DNA from 3 places in the Pseudoalteromonas lipolytica genome. Region 3 is predicted to be linked to each of the others. Evidence: predicted binding sites of a transcription regulator. Region 3 holds the regulator's gene; each other region holds the start of a gene.

The links. The regulator ArgR, encoded in region 3, controls arginine synthesis, uptake and breakdown. The targets are predictions, from matches to a motif close to ANTGAATANNTATTCANT.
Region 1: the regulator ArgR is predicted to act here: its motif matches at 3,144-3,161, upstream of D0907_RS04295 (OadG family transporter subunit).
Region 2: the regulator ArgR is predicted to act here: its motif matches at 3,229-3,246, upstream of argC (N-acetyl-gamma-glutamyl-phosphate reductase).

Annotation. Positions count from the first base shown of each region.
Region 1 is NZ_CP032090.1:931,119-938,220, forward strand. It holds gene D0907_RS04280 (TonB-dependent receptor domain-containing protein) at 1-2,048, opposite strand, end outside; gene D0907_RS04285 (hypothetical protein) at 2,250-2,441, opposite strand; gene D0907_RS04290 (DUF1328 domain-containing protein) at 2,494-2,667, opposite strand; gene D0907_RS04295 (OadG family transporter subunit) at 3,200-3,448, shown strand; gene oadA (sodium-extruding oxaloacetate decarboxylase subunit alpha) at 3,464-5,242, shown strand; gene D0907_RS04305 (sodium ion-translocating decarboxylase subunit beta) at 5,253-6,383, shown strand; gene D0907_RS21015 (hypothetical protein) at 6,489-6,665, shown strand; gene D0907_RS04310 (peptidoglycan DD-metalloendopeptidase family protein) at 6,727-7,102, opposite strand, start outside.
Region 2 is NZ_CP032090.1:701,006-708,107, reverse strand. It holds gene D0907_RS03325 (argininosuccinate synthase) at 1-373, opposite strand, end outside; gene D0907_RS03320 (ornithine carbamoyltransferase) at 383-1,303, opposite strand; gene argB (acetylglutamate kinase) at 1,311-2,072, opposite strand; gene argC (N-acetyl-gamma-glutamyl-phosphate reductase) at 2,072-3,082, opposite strand; gene argE (acetylornithine deacetylase) at 3,304-4,458, shown strand; gene panP (pyridoxal-dependent aspartate 1-decarboxylase PanP) at 4,721-6,349, opposite strand; gene D0907_RS03295 (EAL domain-containing protein) at 6,598-7,102, shown strand, end outside.
Region 3 is NZ_CP032090.1:3,033,012-3,040,113, forward strand. It holds gene ispB (octaprenyl diphosphate synthase) at 43-1,014, shown strand; gene mdh (malate dehydrogenase) at 1,113-2,048, opposite strand; gene argR (transcriptional regulator ArgR) at 2,275-2,742, shown strand; gene D0907_RS13665 (Dyp-type peroxidase) at 2,745-3,644, opposite strand; gene D0907_RS13670 (ABC transporter ATP-binding protein) at 3,709-4,752, opposite strand; gene D0907_RS13675 (ABC transporter permease) at 4,749-6,383, opposite strand; gene D0907_RS13680 (Fe(3+) ABC transporter substrate-binding protein) at 6,496-7,102, opposite strand, start outside.

The DNA of each region.
Region 1 (7,102 bases), 1.5 Mb from region 3:
ACAGAGCAAGGATCTTGTTGTGCATTGTCTAAGCCTGTGACTACAGGTGATGCAATCTCACCAACATTAGGTGCACGTGTTGCTTGTTGTTGCATTACACGAACAAGTACATCACTTACAGGGCGCCAGTTAAAACCGAGCTTCCAAGTTTCGTTACTACCAACAGTGTCATAGTCTGCCCAGCGGAAACCAAATTCAACATCAAGTGTTTCAGCACCAGGTAACCCATCTAACACAGGTAGGTAACCTTCTAAAAATACCTCATCAACTTTAAAGCCACCCGAAATTGGTAGCTGGTTACCACCGGCTCCCCCTTGGCAGCTTGCAGGGGCAAGTTTTAAACATTCATCCGGTTCAAAAAGGCCTTTTTCGCGACGATTTTCGTAACCAAAGCTCATCGAAAGTGGCGCACCTGCACCTGGAATTTCGATAAAATTAATGGCGCCATTAACCGTTGCGGTGAAAATTTCTTGGCTGTATTTTTGCTGTTGCAGGGCGATTGCTTGAGCGTATCCTGCCATTTCTTCAGTGATTGTACCGAAACCACCAAATAAATTGATTGGCACACAGCTAGAATCACCATTTTTACAAGTGACACCATCTGTTGTATCAAGAGCATTTTGAATATTAGTTAGGTTAGTATAGCCGCCACGCACTGTGGTTCTGTTAGATTCACCATATTGGTAGCTAACATCGTATTCCCAGTCATCAAGGAAGAAACCTGTCACACCAGTTACAAGTTGGAATTGCGCACTGTCATAACGTTCTGTTCTTGCGCCAAGTTCTAACGTTCTACGACGAAGTTGAACTTTTAAATAGTCTTCACTATCAACGATACCATTGCCATTGACGTCTTGCCAGTTGCTATCATCTAAGCTTCCAGCTGCCAGAGCTGCTGTTGCTCCGTCAATCATAAATTGTCTAGCTTGGTCACCAATTAGTGGATTAGCAAGCGGTAAGTTGAAGCTTGAACCAAATGTTCCAGATGGTGCGACCTGAGTATCAACACTGGTATTTGTGTAGTTGAAGCTTGAATATACTTTATGCTCATCAGTTAAGTTATATTTAGCAATGGCTGTAGCAGAATAACGCTCTGAAGGTGTTTGGTAGAAGTTATAAGGGTTAAAGTTAAATACACTACAGGTGTCTGGTTGCAATGTTCCGTCATTTCTAAATTGCCCAGAACCTGTTGTACCCGCACCTACAATCGCAAATCTCGTAGGGAATGCTGTTGTTGAACCGCCACTTTCAACAGAGTTTGGACCGCTACAATCTGCTGGTGCTGGAATTGGGGGTTCACCATTGAGGAATTGCTCGTAGTTAGCACCTGTTTTAGTTTCTATACCGAGTAGGCCCAACGGACGGTCACCCAGTAAGATTTGATCACGTTGGCTCCAGCCTAAAGAGAGAACCACATTGCCTTTATCATCTTCTAAATTAGAGCCGATTGTAAGAGCTATGCTGTCTTTATCGCCATCACCATCACCTGTTTCAGAGTGCTTAAAGTCTAAATCAACGCCTTGGAAGTCATCTTTTAAGACTACATTCACAGCACCTGCAATCGCATCTGAGCCGTATACCGCAGAAGCACCACCGGTAATAATGTCAATTCTTTCAATGAGGGCTGTGGGGATTGTTGAGCTATCAACAGACCCATTATAGTTGTATGGAATCATCCGGCGACCATTCATTAACACTAAAGAGCGTTGTGAACCTAAGCCCCTTAAGTTAATGGTTGCTGCACCGCCAGAGCCATTATTTACGTTACTACCGTCTCCAGGGATTGTAGAGGGAAGGGTTCTAAGGATTTGCTCTACTTCAGGTTCTTGTTGATAACCTAGTTCTTTTTCTCCAATTGAAACAATAGGGCTTGCAGAGACCGCACCAGGTTGTCTAATCCGACTACCGGTGACTGATATCACTTCGAGATCTTTTTTTGCTTCAGTTTCTTCTTCGGCTGAACTTGTTGGTGCATACAGTAAAACTGATGACACGAAGCCTGTACTAATTGCTAATCTTATAGCATTAGATAGTTTGCTGGTTAACATTGTTATCTCCCAATAAATTATAGTTGGCTAGAAAACAATGGAATACTGCTGATAGTCCATTCTTAGCAATATCAGCTTAGTATACATATTAGGTAAAAGTAAAAAAATACTTCGTTATTTTGTATATGTTTTTCAAAAATACCAATGCTTTACGAAAAAAAGCGACTTATAAAGCCGCTTTTTTTCGTAAAGTCTCTATTTTTAGCAGTTAGTTTCTTCTGCTTTTACACCTTCTTTAACTTCTTCGCATGCATCTTCTACTGCATTTTGAGCGTCGGTTACTGCTTCATCAATGCGCTCACCAGCTTCTTCTGCTGTGTTGTCTTCACACCCCATAATAAATAAAGCTGAAAATAGGGCGATAGTAGCTGCTTTTAAAGTTGAATTTTTCATAATGAAATTCCTTGTAAATAAATTAGTAAAGTAAATTGCTGTTGGTTTGTTATTACTTAGGTACATTGCCTCTAAGAGCACCTGATATAAGTGAAATAACAAGTAAAACTAAGAATATAAAAAATATGATTTTAGCTATGCCTGCTGCGGCCCCTGCAATACCGCCAAAACCTAACACTGCAGCGATTAGCGCTATAACTAAAAAAGTAACTGTCCAGCGTAACATAATGTTCTCCTTGGTTATTTAATTTCGTTTCGGTTGATTAGACTGAAGCGAGTTCCATACCAAAGTTTTAAAGTCCTTATTTTTCAATTTGTTAGTTTTTTTTCGGTTTTTTTTGTGGCGTGTCGTTTGGTAATTATTACGAGTGATCATGTAACTTATTCATAGTGATAATTTTTCAACTTCTATGCTGAAAGTGGACGCCTGTGAGTATGTTTTCTTGGTAAGACCAATTTAACCTGTATGGCATACAAGTTACCAAACCCCTTGCTTTAGCTGATTTTTACGCTGCTACGTTACACAGTTAACTATTTTTACATATAACTTTTGACTATATTGAGTATTTTTATCGTCTATATTGGGTAGTTAATTGCCGTAATGGCTTGGTGTTAATTAATTGTTTGATGTGTTACCCTGTAATTAATTGGTTTTACCAATTGACAATAAAGCTTTAAAAATAAGTTTTGTTTGTTATTATGAGTGTATAAATATTCAATTTAAGTGTTTTTTTATTCTGAGTAGCGAGGGGAGCAGTATGGATATTGGTGGCTTACTTACAACCGCAGCCAGCTTAATGCTAACGGGTATGGTGGGTGTATTTATCTTTCTCAGTATTTTGATTTCAGCCGTACTGCTGATGTCGAAATTGTTGGGGCGATTTGAAAACTCTGCGAGCTCAGTTCCAGTCCGAACCGCAAAATTACAGCCTCAGCAAGGGGTACCACCGGCACATATTGCAGCTATCAGCGCTGCTATCGCTCAATTTAGAAATAAACAACAATAACGGAGCAGCTTGAACATGGCTAAATTAAAACTAACCGAATTAGTATTGCGTGATGCGCATCAATCTCTCTTAGCAACGCGTATGCGCCTAGATGATATGCTGCCTATTGCCGAAAAGCTTGATCATGCAGGTTATTGGTCTATTGAATCATGGGGGGGAGCTACTTTTGACTCCTGTATCCGTTATTTAGGTGAAGACCCTTGGCAGCGTATCCGTGAGCTAAAGGCGGCAATGCCAAACACTAAACAGCAAATGTTATTACGCGGTCAAAACCTTTTAGGTTATCGCCACTATGCTGATGACGTTGTTGAAAAATTTGTTGAACGCGCCCATAAAAATGGTGTTGATGTATTCCGTATTTTCGATGCGATGAATGATGTACGTAACTTAGAAACGGCGATTAAAGCGGCTGTTAAAGTGGGAGCGCACGCGCAAGGGACTATTTCGTATACGGTAAGCCCTGTTCATACGCTTGATATGTGGTTAAAACTTGCTAAACAATTAGAAGAGCTTGGTTGTCACTCTATTTGTATTAAAGATATGGCGGGTTTATTAAAACCGTATGAGTGTGAGCAACTCATTAAAGGGTTGAAAGAGACAGTTTCAATTCCGATTGCTATGCAATGTCATGCGACTACAGGGCTTAGCACTGCAACATATCAAAAAGCAATTGATGCAGGTATTGATATGCTTGATACCGCAATATCGTCAATGAGTATGACGTATGGCCACAGTGCCACTGAAACAATTGTGTCAATTGTTGAAGGCACAGAGCGCGATACTGAACTCGATTTAAATCAACTTGAAGAAATTGCTGCGTACTTCCGTGATGTTCGCAAAAAGTATGCGGCATTTGAAGGCAGCTTAAAAGGGGTTGATGGTCGAATTTTACTCGCACAAGTGCCTGGCGGCATGTTAACTAACATGGAAAACCAGCTTAAAGAGCAAGGTGCAGCAGATAAATTAGACCAAGTATTACTTGAGATCCCGCGTGTTCGTGAAGACTTAGGGTTCATTCCGCTTGTTACACCCACCTCACAAATAGTAGGAACACAAGCGGTACTTAATGTATTAACTGGTGAGCGTTATAAAACAATCACTAAAGAAACTGCCGGTGTACTTAAAGGTGAATATGGTGCGACACCAGCGCCAATGAATAAAGAGCTGCAAGAACGCGTCCTTGATGGTGCTGAACCGATTACTTGTCGCCCTGCTGATAAACTTGAGCCTGAACTTGAGAAATTAGAAGCCGAGCTTTTAAAAGAAGCCAAAGAGCAAGGCTTAGAGCTTGCTGATGAAGTAATTGATGATGTGCTTACTTATGCATTATTCCCGCAAATTGGCTTGAAGTTTATTAAAAACCGCCATAACCCTGATGCATTTGAAGCAGTTCCAACAGCTGAAACTGCCCAGACTGAAAGTAAACAACCTACGTCAGGCAAAAATGCCGTTAAAGCTGAGCAGTATAGCGTAAAAGTTGATGGGAAAGTTTACGATGTCGTAGTAGCGCAAGGTGGTGAGCTTAAAGAAGTTACTCTTAAAGACAGCGAATTAATTCCACAATCGGCATCAGCGTCAGCGGGTGAAACGCTCAATGCGCCATTGGCGGGTAATATCTTTAAAATTAAGGTAAAGCCGGGCCAAACGGTAAATCAAGGCGATGTGGTTATCATTATGGAAGCAATGAAAATGGAAACCGAAGTCCGTGCTGCACATACAGGCACTGTCGCTGAAATCTTAGTAGCCGAAGGTGACTCAGTTACCACTGGCGATGCTATGATTTCGTTAGCGTAGGGGATAGAAGATGGATGGTCTTTTAAACCTTTGGCATGCAACGGGTATAGCAAACTTTACCTTTCCTGCTTTGATTATGATTGCCGTAGGGTGTTTATTGCTGTATTTGGCAATTGCACGTAATTTTGAGCCGTTGCTGCTTTTACCCATTGGCTTCGGCGCTATTTTGACAAACATTCCAGTTGCTGGGTTATCTGACCCAGGTGGGCTTTTATATTATGTTTATCACATTGGCATCGACTCAGGTGTTTTTCCACTGTTGATCTTTATGGGGGTGGGTGCATTAACAGATTTTAGTGCTTTAATTGCAAACCCTCGCATGTTGTTATTGGGGGCTGCTGCTCAGTTTGGTATTTTTGCAACCTTATTTGGTGCCATTTTACTTAACTTTATTCCAGGTTTTGAGTTTACCCTGCAAGATGCATCCGCTATCGCTATTATCGGTGGTGCAGATGGTCCAACGGCAATATTTTTAGCGTCGAAATTGGCTCCTGATTTATTAGGTGCCATTGCAGTAGCTGCTTATTCGTACATGGCATTGGTTCCTATAATTCAACCGCCCATCATGCGAGCTTTAACAACGCCTGAAGAGCGCCAAATTCAAATGCCACAATTACGTGCTGTGTCGAAAACTGAGAAGATTATTTTCCCGCTTATGGTATTGAGCCTAACTATTTTGTTCTTACCAGCGGCAACCCCTCTTGTTGGCATGTTTTGTTTAGGTAATTTAATGCGAGAGTCTGGTGTTGTTGACCGTTTAAGTAATAGTGCGCAAAACGAGATCATTAACATTACCACTATTTTCTTAGGTCTTGCTGTTGGCTCAAAACTGGCTGCCGATAAGTTCTTAACTGTCGAAACGATAGGTATTTTAGTACTTGGTGCATTGGCTTTTGCCATTGGTACAGCGTCTGGTGTCTTTATGGCAAAAGGCCTCAATAAGATTTCTAAATCACCTATTAACCCGCTAGTAGGGGCTGCTGGAGTGTCAGCCGTTCCAATGGCTGCGCGTGTTGTTAATAAAGTAGGCCTTGAAAGTAACCCGCATAATTTCTTGTTAATGCATGCAATGGGGCCAAATGTTGCAGGGGTACTAGGCAGTGCTGTTGCAGCTGGTATTTTGTTAGCGATTGTAGGTTAATAAATCGATTACACATTTTACTTCCAACCGACTGGCGCAGTAATTTTACTGCGCTTTTTTTTGCCTATAGACTGGTTACATTACCGTCTACATTAGGAAGCCACCATGAATATATTTGTTATCTTACTTTGCTTGTTTATTGCCTTGGTTATTCTGGTGCCGTTACTTGAAAAGTACCATTCAAAACTGGGCCTTGATGGCGCAACTAAATACGCTAAGTACATTTGGCCTCTGGTGATGATCTCAATGGTTATTCAGCTTATTTATTTACTCGTAAGGTAATTTAGGGCCAAGCACAAAAAAGCCGCTACAACGTGCAGCGGCTTTGTCATTATTAATTAGCTTATTTGTTTAAGGCTAATTGCATTTCACGGTTACGCTGTAATTGCGCTAAGAAGTTATCTGCAATAGGTTTAAACTTGGCTAACTCATCACGAGGCAAGGGTTCTGATTTAGGTAGTTTTACCGTTTTAGGGTTACGGTGTACACCATTTACCAAAAACTCATAATGTAAGTGTGGGCCTGTTACACGACCAGTAGCACCGACCGTACCAATTTTTTGGCCTTGCTTCACTTTCTGACCCGTTTTAACCATTTTTTTGTTTAAGTGTAAGTACTTAGTCACGTATTGAGTGCCATGGCTAATAAAAACATAGTTACCGTTGTACTTACTGTAGCCTGCCTTAAGCACTTTACCATTACCAGCTGAAACAACCGGT
Region 2 (7,102 bases), 1.3 Mb from region 3:
TACCTTTACCTGTGCAGCCATGCGACAGTGCATCAGCCCCCACTTTACGCGCAATCTCTACTTGTGCTTTTGCAATAATAGGGCGCGCCATCGACGTACCCAGTAAATAAGTACCTTCGTAGATAGAGCCTGTTTTTAATGTCGGATAAATATAATCACTGACCATTTCGTCTTTTAGGTCAACCACATAACACTCAGATGCACCTGAAGCGATTGCTTTGGCCTCAACGCCTTCAAGCTCTTCAGCACCTTGGCCTACATCAGCAACGAATGCGATAACTTCACAGCCGTAGTTCTCTTTTAACCACGGCACGATTGCCGATGTATCTAGACCACCAGAATAGGCTAATACGACTTTTTTGATTGAACTCATTGGTGTTCCTTAAACAAAATTTGGATTTAATAATGTGACAAGCAGTGCGTTTTGCGCATGCATACGATTTTCTGCTTGTTGAATAATTTTTGATGCAGGGCCATCCATTACCTCAGAGGTAATTTCAAATTCGCGATGAGCTGGCTGGCAATGCAACACTGTTTGCGCGCCCGTTTGATCAAGCAACGCTTGATTTAACTGGTACGGCATATATTTAGCCTTAACTTGCTCAAGTGGGGTTTTATCTCCCATAGATACCCACGTATCAGCATAGACTGCATTTGCGCCGACTGCCGCTTCAATTCTGTCACTGACCATCACAGATGCACCATTCATGGCTGCAATTTGCTCTGCTTGTTTGAGAATCTGTGAATCTGGAGAACTCCCCTTAGGGCAAACCGCCACAAAATCAGTCCCTAACGTTGCAGCAAGTAACATAAGTGAATGCGTCACGTTATTGCCTTCACCTAAATAAGCAAGCTTCAGTTTACTGACATCGCCGTGTACTTCTTGCAGCGTTAAGAAATCCGCTAATGCTTGGCATGGGTGGTATAAATCACACAGACTATTCACCACAGGCACTGACGAAAATTCAGCAAGCGTAGTTAATGTTTTATGTGCAAATACACGAGCCACAATACCGTCGGCCCAAGTAGAAATATTTAAAGCAAAATCTTTCACCGATTCACGTGCACCCATAGCCCCATTTTGTGAGTCTAAATACACAGCATGGCCACCTAATTTATTAATGCCTATATCGAATGATAAACGCGTGCGTAAGCTTGGTTTTTCGAATAATGTCACCACTGATTTGCCCGCTAACGCTTGGCTAAAATCAACAGGGTTTGCTTTAATTTTTTGCGCTAAGTCTAATAATTTAAGCGCGCCTTTTTGGTCTAATTCAAGACCCGATAAAAAGTGAGTTAACATGTAATACCTATGGTGTAATCTTTGTTCCAACGTGCTCGCCTTGCAATAAAGCGACTAAATTTTCTGGCTTTAACCAGCTTGAGATATACACACCACGTCGTAAATGTTGGGCAGCAAGAAGACTGGTCTTAACTTTGACCTCCATCCCGCCCTGAATAACTCCTTGAAGAATTAATGCATCTATTTGCTGCGTATTAAGTTGATGTAATGGTTGCTTATTTGCATCAAGTACCGCTTCTACATCAGTCATAAAAATAAGTTCTGCATCAAGCTCTTTCGCAATCGCTGCGGCCGCTTCATCTGCATTTACGTTGTACCAAAGTCCCTCTTCATCAAAACCAATAGAGCTGACTAATGGTAGACGGCCTTGTTCAATTAAGCTGGGTAAAATACTGTCGATACTGTCACAGCATTGCCCAACTTGCCCCAACGCTTTTAATTTTTGCTTAACCACAACACCGGCTTCATAAAGGCTCATACCCACAGGTTTATGACCCGAGGCAATGGCTTGACTCATTAGTTGTTTATTAGCACAGCCAGCTAACGCCCCAACGATGTATGGCATTTGTTCTTTTGGACTGATACGTAAACCTTGGTGCTTAGCACTGGCGAATCCCGCATCCATAAGCCATGCATCAACTAATGCACCCCCACCATGAACAATCACAAAGTTAGCTTGCTGTTGTGAGATTAAAACATCAAATAGGGCTTTTGCAGCATCGGCAGTATTTAATACCGCACCGCCAATTTTAATGACCCATGTTTTCATCATAACGCTCCTACTAATCCGGTATGATGAGGTATACCCATCGCTAAATTAATACATTGCAATGCTTGCCCAGCCGCCCCTTTTAACAGGTTATCAATGGCCGACATAACAATGAGCTGTTCGCCTTTTTGTTGCCACGCAATATCAACATACGGCTGTTTAGCAACGCCTTTAATACTGGGTATTTTGCTTCCAAGTAAACGAATCAACGGTTCATCGGCTAACACCTGATACGCTTCTGTTACTTGCTCTGGTGTTACACCGGGTTTTAATTGCACATAAATAGTTTCTAAAATTCCCCGCGGAAAATTCCCCAAATGCGGGGTAAATAACACAGGATGGCCTAAATGTTGTTCAATTTCAGGTGTGTGCCTGTGGTTAAATAACCCATAAGGCGCAAGTGATACTTCGCAAAAATGCGTATTAACACTCGCTTTTCTACCCGCCCCCGTGACGCCTGACACGGCATTAATAATAATTGTTTGCTCTGCTAATAAGCCGGCTTCTTTCAATGGTTTTAATGAGTTAAGTGCGGCTGTAGGATAACAGCCTGCAACCGCAACCAAATTTGCCTGACTGATTGCATCCGCATTCCACTCTGCTAGTCCATAGGCTGCTTGTGTTAAAAGCGTTGGATGCTGATGCGCAAAGCCATAGTAAGTGAGGTAATCCTCATTCCCAGCTAAACGAAAGCCGCCTGATAAATCGAATACTTTTTTACCCATTGCTAAAAATCGAGGAGCAAGGTCAACACTCACTTCATGATCTGTACATAAACACACGTAATCAGCATGCTGTTCGATGTCGGTATAAGCGGCTGCTGTTAATGGCTGTAATGGATGGTCTAAAAGCCCTAAATGCTCAGGATATAAGTCACTTAAACACTTATTTTTATCTAAGCTGCCCTCAGAGACATAACATGCCTTTAAAGTTAGTTGTGGGTGCTTGGCGACTAAACTCGCAAGCTCTGCGCCGCTATATCCACTTGCGCCAATAATCACTACATTCATTGCTTGGTTTTACCTATTTAACTTATCTATTTACACATTTAAAACTACTCGCTGTTTAGCGAATAAAAACACTATCTAAAGTAATGAAATAAGGTTATCGTCGTTTTGTGTTCATACGCTACTTTAAAGTATATTTATGCTCAAAAAGTGAATTGATATTCATAATAAATACTTTTATATTGTTATGCAATTAGATTGAATAATTATTTTTGGATTTTTTTATGTCGCTTCCCTCTTTTTTATCGATGTATCAACAATTGATTGCTGCGCCTTCAATTAGTGCAATTGAAGACTCTTTATGCATGAGCAATAAAGAGGTCATTACCTTACTTGCCAATTGGTGCGAAACCTTAGGCTTTAGCTGCGAAATTACAGAGCTTGAGCATGGCAAAGGTCGCTTTAATTTATTAGCGAGACGGGGTGAAGGTGAAGGGGGACTGATGTTAGCGGGCCACACCGATACCGTGCCATTTGATGACAGCCGCTGGAATTATGATCCGTTTAAATTAAGCGAGCATGACAACAAGTTATTCGGTTTAGGCAGCATTGATATGAAAGGTTTTTTTGCTTTTGTACTGCAGGCCATTAGTGAGCTTGATGCAAGCCAGCAAACAGAGCCTTTATTAATTTTAGCCACAGCCGATGAAGAAACGACAATGGCGGGTGCTCAGCAAATATGTCGCCACCCTAATTTAAAGCCCGCGCGCTGTATTATTGGCGAGCCAACAGACATGACACCGGTGTTTACTCATAAAGGCCACATGAGTTCAGCGATTCGCGTTGTGGGTCGTTCGGGTCACAGCTCAGACCCTGAGCGAGGCTTAAATGCCATCGAAGTCATGCATAAAATGATTACAAAACTGTTAATCATTAAAGACGAATTAAAGAATAAATATTCAGTTGAGCACTTTGTAATACCGTACCCAACATTAAACCTAGGTCATATTCATGGCGGCGATAACGCAAACCGTATTTGTGGCTGCTGTGAAATGCACATTGATATGCGCCCACTACCCGGTTTAAGCGTACAAGAGCTGCAAGCCATTTTGATTAATGCAGCCAATGAAATAAATACTGAGTATCCAAACGCTGTCAGCGTTATTGACTTACACGACCCAATACCTGCATTCAGCGGCAGCACAGATAGCGCTTTAGTAAAACTGGCAGAAAAGGTGTCAGGCCAACCTGCGGTTGCAGTTAACTACTGCACCGAAGCGCCGTTTATTCAACAATTAGGCTGTGAAACGATTGTTATGGGGCCAGGGTCAATCAACCAAGCACATCAGCCTGATGAGTTTTTAGCCATGGAAAAAATCAAACCATCGCAACAGATCATCAGTGAAATGATTAAGGCTAGCTGTTTTCAAAAGGCATAATACCATTTTGCAATAATTTTTAATCATTTTGAGGGATTAAACCAGTCGCTAACTGCGTTAAAAATTGCTGATTTACGACTGCATAGATGCAGAAGGTAGAGCAATGCAGGAGCAATGCAGGAGCAATTGCCGAGAATACCTAAATAACGAAATTTTTGCATTGTTATCAACGAGCTTTTATTGCCTCAACCTTGCTCATTGAAATACGCAAATTGGTATAAAAAAAGGAGCTTTCAAGCTCCTTTTTACTTATTTATATCACCTAATCCATGTACTTACTTAAATACTTTTTAAATACAGGATCTGTTTTAGACAGTTCTTTTTGCTCTGCAAGAATATCTTTTAATATAGCCTTTGACGTAAGCGGATTCGCTAACACAACTCTAAACACCACGGTAGGCTGGTAATCGTATTGCGCAGGGGTTAAACGTGTACGCGATACAAAAGAACGCCCAGCTTCACGCTGACGTTTTTGCATACTGGCCGTAAAACGGTTCAGTGAAGCATAAATATCGAGTTTAGTTTCTTCGTCAGCATTTTTAAGTTTTTCTTGAATCTGTTTAGGGACATATCGATAGGTTAATAAACACAATTCAGGTTCTGAAATCAGCTCAAAGTCTTCGTCTTGCCTAATTAATTCAGCAAAGGTACGTGCTTTAACGATACTGCGATCAATCAGCATCTCGTAACCTTTACGACCAATGACACGTAAGCATGCATGCACCAACATTGCCATGCCTGGGCGACTACCTTCAAGCGTATGACTCCCCAAATCTTTTGAGCCTTTACGTAAAATATACTCTGCATGATGCTCAATCGCATCGGTTGCTGCTGGGTCTTTAAATAACACTAAACCAGCGCCCATTGGCACATACATCTGTTTGTGGGCATCGATTGTAATTGAATCGGCTCGCTCAACACCACTCAATAAATGGCGATAGTTTTGCGATAATAAGGTTGCTCCTCCCCATGCTGCATCAACATGGAAATGACAGCCCAATTCTTCACTTAAATCAGCCATATCATTAAGGGGGTCAATACTGCCTGTTTCCGTAGTACCCGCAACACCTACCAGCGCCATTACCTTAATGCCTGCCGCTTCCAGTTCTTGCGCTTTTTCACGCATGGCTTGAATGTCTACTTTATTGTTCTTATCGGTTTTTATTGCAATGATATTGTCGCGACCAATTCCCAATAAATCGACTGTTTTACCAAGAGAGTAATGACCTCGTTCAGAAACCAGTACAGCAAGCCCTTTATAGCCATAATGCAACATACCCGCAATTAAGCCTTGAGCTGCAATTCCTTTGTAATCGCCATCCGCTCTTAATAAACGGTTTCGTGCAATCCACAGTGCGGTAATGTTGGCAACTGTCCCCCCTGAGCAAAATGCACCGAGTGACGTTTTTGCACTATGCATCCACTTACTGTAAAACGCATCATCTTGTCCATATACAAGGTGATGCATCATACCAAGCACTTGTCGTTCAAGTGGGGTGAACGCTTTTGAGGTTTCAATTTTTACTAAGTTTTGATTCAGACCTACCATCAACTTTGATAACGGCAGTACAAAGTGCGGTAAAGCAGAAGTCATGTGGCCAATAAAGCTAGGCGCGGCTGTATGAACTGAATGCGCAACAAGTTGCTCCATAATATCTTGAGCATAGTCAGATACAAATGTGGGCTCTTCTGGAATCATTGCCGATTGAAAGTCTTTCTCTATCTCATGAAGAGGCTTCTCAATCGCAGCAATATTCTCGTTTAAGAATCCTGCAAGGTTGCTTGAAATCTCTGATTCAATTTTACTCAGTGTCGAGTCTGGTGCTTCTGGCACCGTAAAAATACGAATCAAACTTTCTTTAGAGGCGACGGCACAACGCTTTTGATCCATCCTAATACCCATTATAAGCAGCTTAAAAATGAACCCAATGCAGGAACATTGAGGTTTACATTTTGCGGCACTGTTTCTATGAAATTGGCTAACTTTACTGGAATATCATGAAAATGTCTCGCTTAAAGCCAAAAAGCCATGCTTTCGGTGACAAAAAAATGATCGATGGGTGAATTTTGTCGTAATTTTCTGCTATCAGCTGCGTATTTTTTAAGTATAATCAAGTCATAACTGCAAAGGGAACACCTATGCCGAATGGAATGCAAAGAACACGCTGGCTTATTTATGGTTTTGCCGCATTTTTTATTAGCTTATTTGGCTATATTTATTACACCTATGAATCAACACGTAGTGAGATAATGGCGAATGTTGATGCCAAATTACTCAATGCGGCAATCAGTGTTAAGCATATTTTAGGGGATGATTATCATACCCGTGTGAATGCAGGCCAAACTATTTCACCTGAGCTGTATAAAGATAAGAGCAGGGCTTTATCTGACTACGCTAAGCAAATGCAGGTAGCGTATGTATATGCGATGGTGCTGCGCGATGATACGGTATTCTTTAGTGCCTCTAGCTATACTCAAAAAGATCACAACAGTGGACGCGTGACACACTTTTTAGATGCGTACCCTGAAGCCACCGACATCAATAAAGAAGCTTTTTTTTCGACAGAACCCGTTTTTGAAATATCACAAGATCACTGGGGCAACTTTAAAAGTATCTTTGTGACCTTTGTTGACAAAAACGGCC
Region 3 (7,102 bases):
ACAATCAGCCTCGTATACCCATAAAAATTGGCTCGGAGATCAATGGATATAAAAGCTATCCAGGCGTTAATCGAAAATGAAATGGATGACGTCAATCAACTTATACATGCCCAAATGCGCTCAGATGTCGCGTTGGTTAATCAACTTGGTTTATACATAGTTAACAGTGGTGGCAAGCGTGTTCGCCCCATGTTGGCTATTTTAGCAGCTAAAGCTTTAGGCTATGAGGGTAAAGATCACATTACCCTAGCAACCATCATTGAGTTTATTCACACAGCAACTTTGCTGCATGATGACGTGGTTGATGAGTCTAATTTGCGTCGAGGTACACCTACCGCAAACGCAGAGTTTGGCAATGCAGCCAGTGTGCTCGTGGGTGATTTTATTTACACTCGCTCATTCCAGCTTATGGTTGGGCTTGGCAAAATGCCGATCATGCAAATTTTAGCTGATGCGACCAATGTCATTGCTGAAGGTGAAGTGTTGCAGCTTATGAACTGTAATGACCCTAACACCACCGAACAAAGCTATATGCAGGTTATTTACAGCAAAACCGCCAAGCTTTTCGAAGCCGCAACGGGTCTTGCCGCTATCATTACCGAGCAAGACGAAAAAGTCCTCGACGCATTAAACCTATACGGCATGCATTTAGGGACTGCTTTTCAACTAGTAGATGATGTACTTGATTACAATGCTGATGCACAGCAACTTGGCAAAAACATTGGTGATGACTTAGCTGAAGGTAAACCTACTTTACCGCTTATTTACGCGATACAAAAAGGCACACCAGCGCAAGTAAAACTAGTTCGTGAAGCCATTGAACTAGGCAATGGTATGGATCACTTAGACAGCATTCTAGCGACGCTCGCTGATACCAAAGCCCTTGAGTTTACAATGCAAAAAGCAGAGCAAGAAGCTGATAAAGCCATTGCATGCATTGCTTTTTTACCCGACACGCCATACAAACAAGCATTAGAAAGCTTAGCGCGGATTGCGGTCGCCCGCGATCACTAAGCGAAACTTTATTCGAGCCATTAAAAAAGCCTGCAATTGCAGGCTTTTTTGTTTTAAGCGCTTCAACATGCATGTGAAGCGCTTAGCATCAATCGAGATTAACCGTTGATGAAATCAACACCTTCTTGGATGTCTTTGTTAAGTGTCGCTAGCATGTCGTTCTTAGCTTGCTCTTCGAATGCACTTAACTCACCGTAAGAAAGAATTTCTTCAACACCGTTCTTACCTAAACGTACTGGGTGTGCGAAGTAAGCAGCATCACCATTTTCAACAGCAACGTATGCGTAATCTACCACGTCTTCACCTTGTAAGCCTTTCACTAAAGACATACAAAAACGAGCCGCTGCTGCACCCATTGAAAGTGTTGCTGAACCGCCACCAGCTTTAGCATTAACAACTTCAGTACCTGCATTTTGGATACGTGGAGTAAGTGCTGCAACTTCTTCATCAGTGAAAGTAACGCCTTCAACTTGTGAAAGAAGTGGCAGAATGGTTGTACCAGAGTGACCACCAATAACAGGGACTTTAACGTCAGTTGCGCTTAAGCCTTTAAGCTCAGCTACAAACGCTTCAGAACGGATCACGTCAAGAGTCGTAATACCGAATACACGGTTAGCATCGTAAGTACCCGCTTTTTTGAATACTTCAGCAACGATTGGCACAGTGCCATTTACTGGGTTAGTGATGATACCTACTAACGCTTTAGGGCAGTTTTTAACGATGCCTTCAGCTAATGTTTTGATGATACCTGCGTTTACGTTGAAAAGGTCCGCACGGTCCATGCCCGGCTTACGTGGCATACCCGCTGGAATAAGAACGATATCACAACCTACTAATGCAGCGTCCAAGCTGTCTGCACCAAAGCCTTCAACTTTAACGTCAGTTGGGATGTGAGAAAGATCAACCGCTACACCAGGAACAACAGGGGCAACATCGTATAACGATAATTCAGAACCTGCAGGTAAACTTGTTTTTAATAATAAAGACAATGCTTGGCCGATACCGCCAGCTGCGCCTAAAACAGCAACTTTCATTGGAATTCTCCGTAATTTGAGGTAGGAAATATTTGTGGCCCTAAAGATAATGAAATTAGCGACTAAAAACAAATTTATCCTGCTTATTTCGCGTATAATTTCGACCATAGTTGTAAACTTAGCTGTAACGTGACGGTATTTGGACGACAAATGCAAACAAATACTGCATAACTATGCAGAATTGTGTAGAATTACTTCATATTTGATGAATAAAAGAAACGACAACATGCAACCACAAGACAAACAAGAAGCACTGATCAAAGCGTTTAAATCGTTATTAAAAGAAGAAAACTTTGGCTCACAAGGTGAGATTGTCGAAGCATTAAAAGACCAAGGCTTTGATAATATTAGCCAAAGTAAAGTCTCACGCATGTTGAGTAAATTTGGCGCTGTACGCACACGCAATGCAAAACAAGAAATGGTGTATTGTTTACCTGCCGAAATGGGTGTGCCAACCGCAAAGAGCCCTCTTCGTCAGCTTGTTATCGACATCATGCACAACGAAATGATGATTATTATTCGTACCAGCCCAGGGGCTGCACAGCTGATTGCCCGATTACTTGATTCATTAGGTAAGGCAGACGGTGTACTGGGTACAATTGCAGGCGACGACACTATTTTTATCGCCCCTGCAAAAATTTCTGAAATCGATGTCACGCTAGACCGCGTTAGAACATTATTCGATACAGTTTAACGTTAAAGCTGCTTCAAAAAGTTTACTGACGGGGCGAAAAATGCAGACCCCATGTCGGCTTGTGTAAAATCGAGCCAATGGTCATAACATTCGCCCTGCCCTAATCGGCTTTTGAGTACCTGTTCAAACGCATCACCTTGCGCTGCACACGACACCATTAAAATGCCCTGTTTATGAACGTCACCAAACGGCATGCTTTGATTGAGTATGAGAGGCTGACCCTTTTCATCTTTTAATTCACTTCGTACTGCATGACTCGTTTCAACAGCTGGCATTATTAACGTGTTATCAAGACGTGTACGCCCCATGATTTGCTCTTGCTCAGATAACGACAAATGTTGCCACACGCTTAGGTCATGCACAAAACGCTGCACATGAATATAACTTCCCTGATCTTCAAAATGACCCGGCTTATCAATCAGTGCGGTGCTTCGCTTTTGTCGCCCATGCGGAGTGTCTCCCGCATAAATAAAACCATTAAAATCGCGGCCATCTAAAAAGCGAAAGTTACGAACTTGTTCCACCAGCTCAACATCAGGTGTAAATAATTTAATGATTTGTAGAGCAAAAAGGTGATTTACATCTTCACGATCAGAGCGAATTTGCACAAACAAATCGAATGGCTGCGCACTCATGACGTGCTCACTGTGCGTCACATTTGGAAAGCTTTGTAATTGGCTTGGAATAAACTCTGGCAGTATATGCGGCCAGTACTGCGCACCAAGCGCAACCACACATGACAACATGGCTTCAGAGAATTGGTCTGCAAACTCGTCTTGAATGACGCTTACGCGTTTAAGTTTTTTGCGTAATGACTCATCGTGACCATCATAAACATTAAAAAACAGGTGCAAACCGTGTAAGTTTGCTTCAGCACAAATCCCAGATTGCGCTTGCGCCATAATGAATCCTTAGCTACTCGTTATCAAACATACAGACAAGGAATTCAGGATTATAACGTTCTGTTTAATCTTCGAAAAAATTGACCGTATGTGGCATTATTTTTATTTTTACTGGTTGCTCGACCGCTAGTACACGATCATTTTCGGCAGCAACTTCTAGCTCCTGCCCAGCAATACGTACCTTATACACATAACGCGTACCGATAAAACGTCTGTTTAGTATGGCTTGACTACTTACATCGCCGTGCTCTGCCTCACATAACTTAATATGATGAGGTCGTACATACACCACACCGTGTTGACCTTGATGCTTGCTTTCGGTTAGCGAATGTATGACACCATACGTCGTTTCATATTCAGTTGGCGTTAAGACTTTTGCCGTTAAGTATATGCCCGTACCAAGAAACTCTGCAACCTCCTTTGAGTTAGGTTGGCTAAATAACTGCTCAGGAGTGCCTTGTTGCGCTATTTTTCCACCGTGCATCACCGCAAGCGTATCAGCAAAGGCAAACGCTTCTTCTTTTGAGTGCGTCACAAAAACAGCGGAAACTTGTTGGTCTTTTATAATCCGACGAATATCAGCAATTAGTTCAAAACGCACTTGGGTATCAATGTTCGAAAATGGCTCATCAAGTAGTAATAAACTGGGTTTATATGCCAAAGCTCTCGCTATTGCGACACGTTGTTGCTGCCCACCGGAGAGTTGATGTGGGTATCGTTTTGCACAGCCATCTAGTTTAACCAACCTGAGCATTTCACTCACGCGCTCACGTTTTTGTGCTTTACTCATATTGCTCAAACCAAAGGCAATGTTATCGCTTACTGTTAGATGCGGAAACAAAGCGTAATCTTGAAACATCATGCCGATATTTCGTTTTTCTGGCGCAATAAAGTGATGATTGTCATTGACCACTTGTGAGTCGATACTCATGTATCCTTGCGATGGCTGTAAAATACCTGCAATTGCTTTTAACGTGGTGGTTTTACCACACCCACTGGCGCCTAATAAACAGACTATTTCGTCTTGCTTCACATTTAGAGTAAGCTCACTCAATACCTTAGTGCCATTATATTGGTAGGCTAAGTCTTTAATTATCAAATGACTCATGAGTGATTGTGCTCCATCGAACGATTAACGAAATACAAAGGAATTAGTCCTACTAAAACAATAAACAAGGCCGAAATAGACGCTAACTCTAATTGTTCATCACTGACATACTGAAAAACATGCGTGGCCAAAGTTTCAAAGTTAAATGGACGCAAGAGCAATGCGGCGGGTAGCTCTTTCATACATTCAATAAATACTAATAATCCTGCGGTTAATATACCGCGTTTTAGCAAGGGTAAATGAACTTTATACAGGGTTGTAAAAGGCCCTTTGCCCATTGATTGACTCGCCATATCGAGTGAGGGGCTGATACGTAAGAAACTACTTTCAAGCGCCCCATGCGCAATTGCATAGAAACGCACTATATAAGCAAAAACCATCGCAAATAGAGTACCACTTAATACTAGGCCTAACGAAAAACCGTGCGGCTCTAACCATGCATTCAGTAAGTCATCAAGCTGCGTTAAAGGCAGTAAAACGGCGATAGCAAGCACCGTGCCTGGTAGTGCGTACCCTGTACTCGCTAGACGTCCAGGAATAAGGGGGTAACGGTCTTTACTTATGCGTTGATAAAACAGCACACATAAGCTCAGTATAATAGTCGCCAGACTCACGACGACAGCAACCTTGAGGCTTTGCCATGCATAATTAAAAAATGCACCATTCCACGCATCTTCCGCATACACAATAGCGTACTTCACAAGCACTGCCACGGGTAATAAAAACGCCAGCACCAAAGTAAGGCTACAGGCTATTGTTGCCCCCCAGGCTGCGCTGCCTTTTAAGCTGTATAACGTCGCACTATTAACACTTGATTGGCGCTCATACACGGCTTGGTTTCTTCGGCTGTAGCGCTCAAGCATCAGGGTTAAGAATAAAATGAGCAGCATAATACCAGAAATTTTTGCAGCCGCAGTGAGAGAGTAATACCCCAACCAGGTATCGTAAACGGCGGTCGTCAATGTACTCACAGCAAAATAGTTCACTGTTGCAAAGTCAGCCATCGCCTCCATGCTAATTAAGGTAATACCCGCCACAATAGCGCCGCGGCCAAGTGGCAAGCTTACTCGTAAGAAGCTTTGCAAAGGGGACAGCCCCATTAACTGGCTGGCTTGCACAAGTTTAAATGATTGCTCTCTCAGTGCTGTTTTGAAAATTAAATACAAGTAAGGATACAACACAAGGGCAATCATCACTATTGCTCCTGTTAAGGTACGAATATCGAAAAACCAATAGTCATCAGGCGATTGCCAACCAAACCAATCACGTAGCGCAATTTGTACGGGACCTGCATAATCGAGTAAGTCCGTGTAAACATAAGCAATCAAGTAGGTCGGCATGGCAAGTGGCAGCATGAGCGCCCACTCAAATTGCTTTCGCCCCGGAAACTCACAATACGCAGTCAACCACGCTAATGGCAGCGCGATGAGGCAACTTAAAAGCCCGACTCCAGCAATCAAGAATAGAGTATTGCGGGTGTAATCCCACAACACAGTATCAAACAAGTGCTGAAACACATCAGAGCCTCCTTGCAGAGACTCCACTAATAAAAAGCCAAGAGGTGTTACAAGCAATAACCCGATAAACCAAGCTATTAACTGCCAGCGAGACAACGAAAACTTCACATGCATACGAGGCTGTTATTCCTTCATTAATAACAGGGCGATATAAAACAAAAGCTGTTTAAGCAATGCCGCTTAAACAGCTTTTTCAAATTTTTAAGCTGGAATAACGCTTTGTGCGTTATAAATCAAACTTCACTTCATCAATTAGCTTAAGTGCCACAGGGCGATATTTGCTAATTTCATCAAGCGACAAAGTATCTTCTTTAAATTTGCCCCATGATGCCACCATATCAGATAAAGCAACCCCTTGTTTTACTGGGTACTCCATATTGACTGAGGCATACATATTTTGCGCTTTATTGTCGGTCATATACTCAATCAGTTTCAAGGCATTTTCAGGGTTTTTGGCATATTTCGTCATCACCACCCCCGATACATTAATATGTGAGCCTCGGTTTGTTTGATTAGGGAAGTTAATATGCACCGCTTCAGCCCATGACTTTTGCTGCTCATCCTGCAACATTTTACCAAAGTAATAACTATTACCTAAGGCAATATCACACAGCCCTTCTTTTACCGCTTTAACTTGTGCACGGTCGTTGCCTTGTGGTTTACGAGCTAAATTTGATTTTACGCCTTCAAGCCATTCTTTTGTTTTTACTTCACCGTGATGCGCCACCATAGACGCTACTAGGCCTAAGTTATAAGGGTGCTTACCAGGGCGCGTACATAATTTACCTTTGTATTTTGGATCGGCTAAGTCTTCATAACTCAGTGTGGGTAAC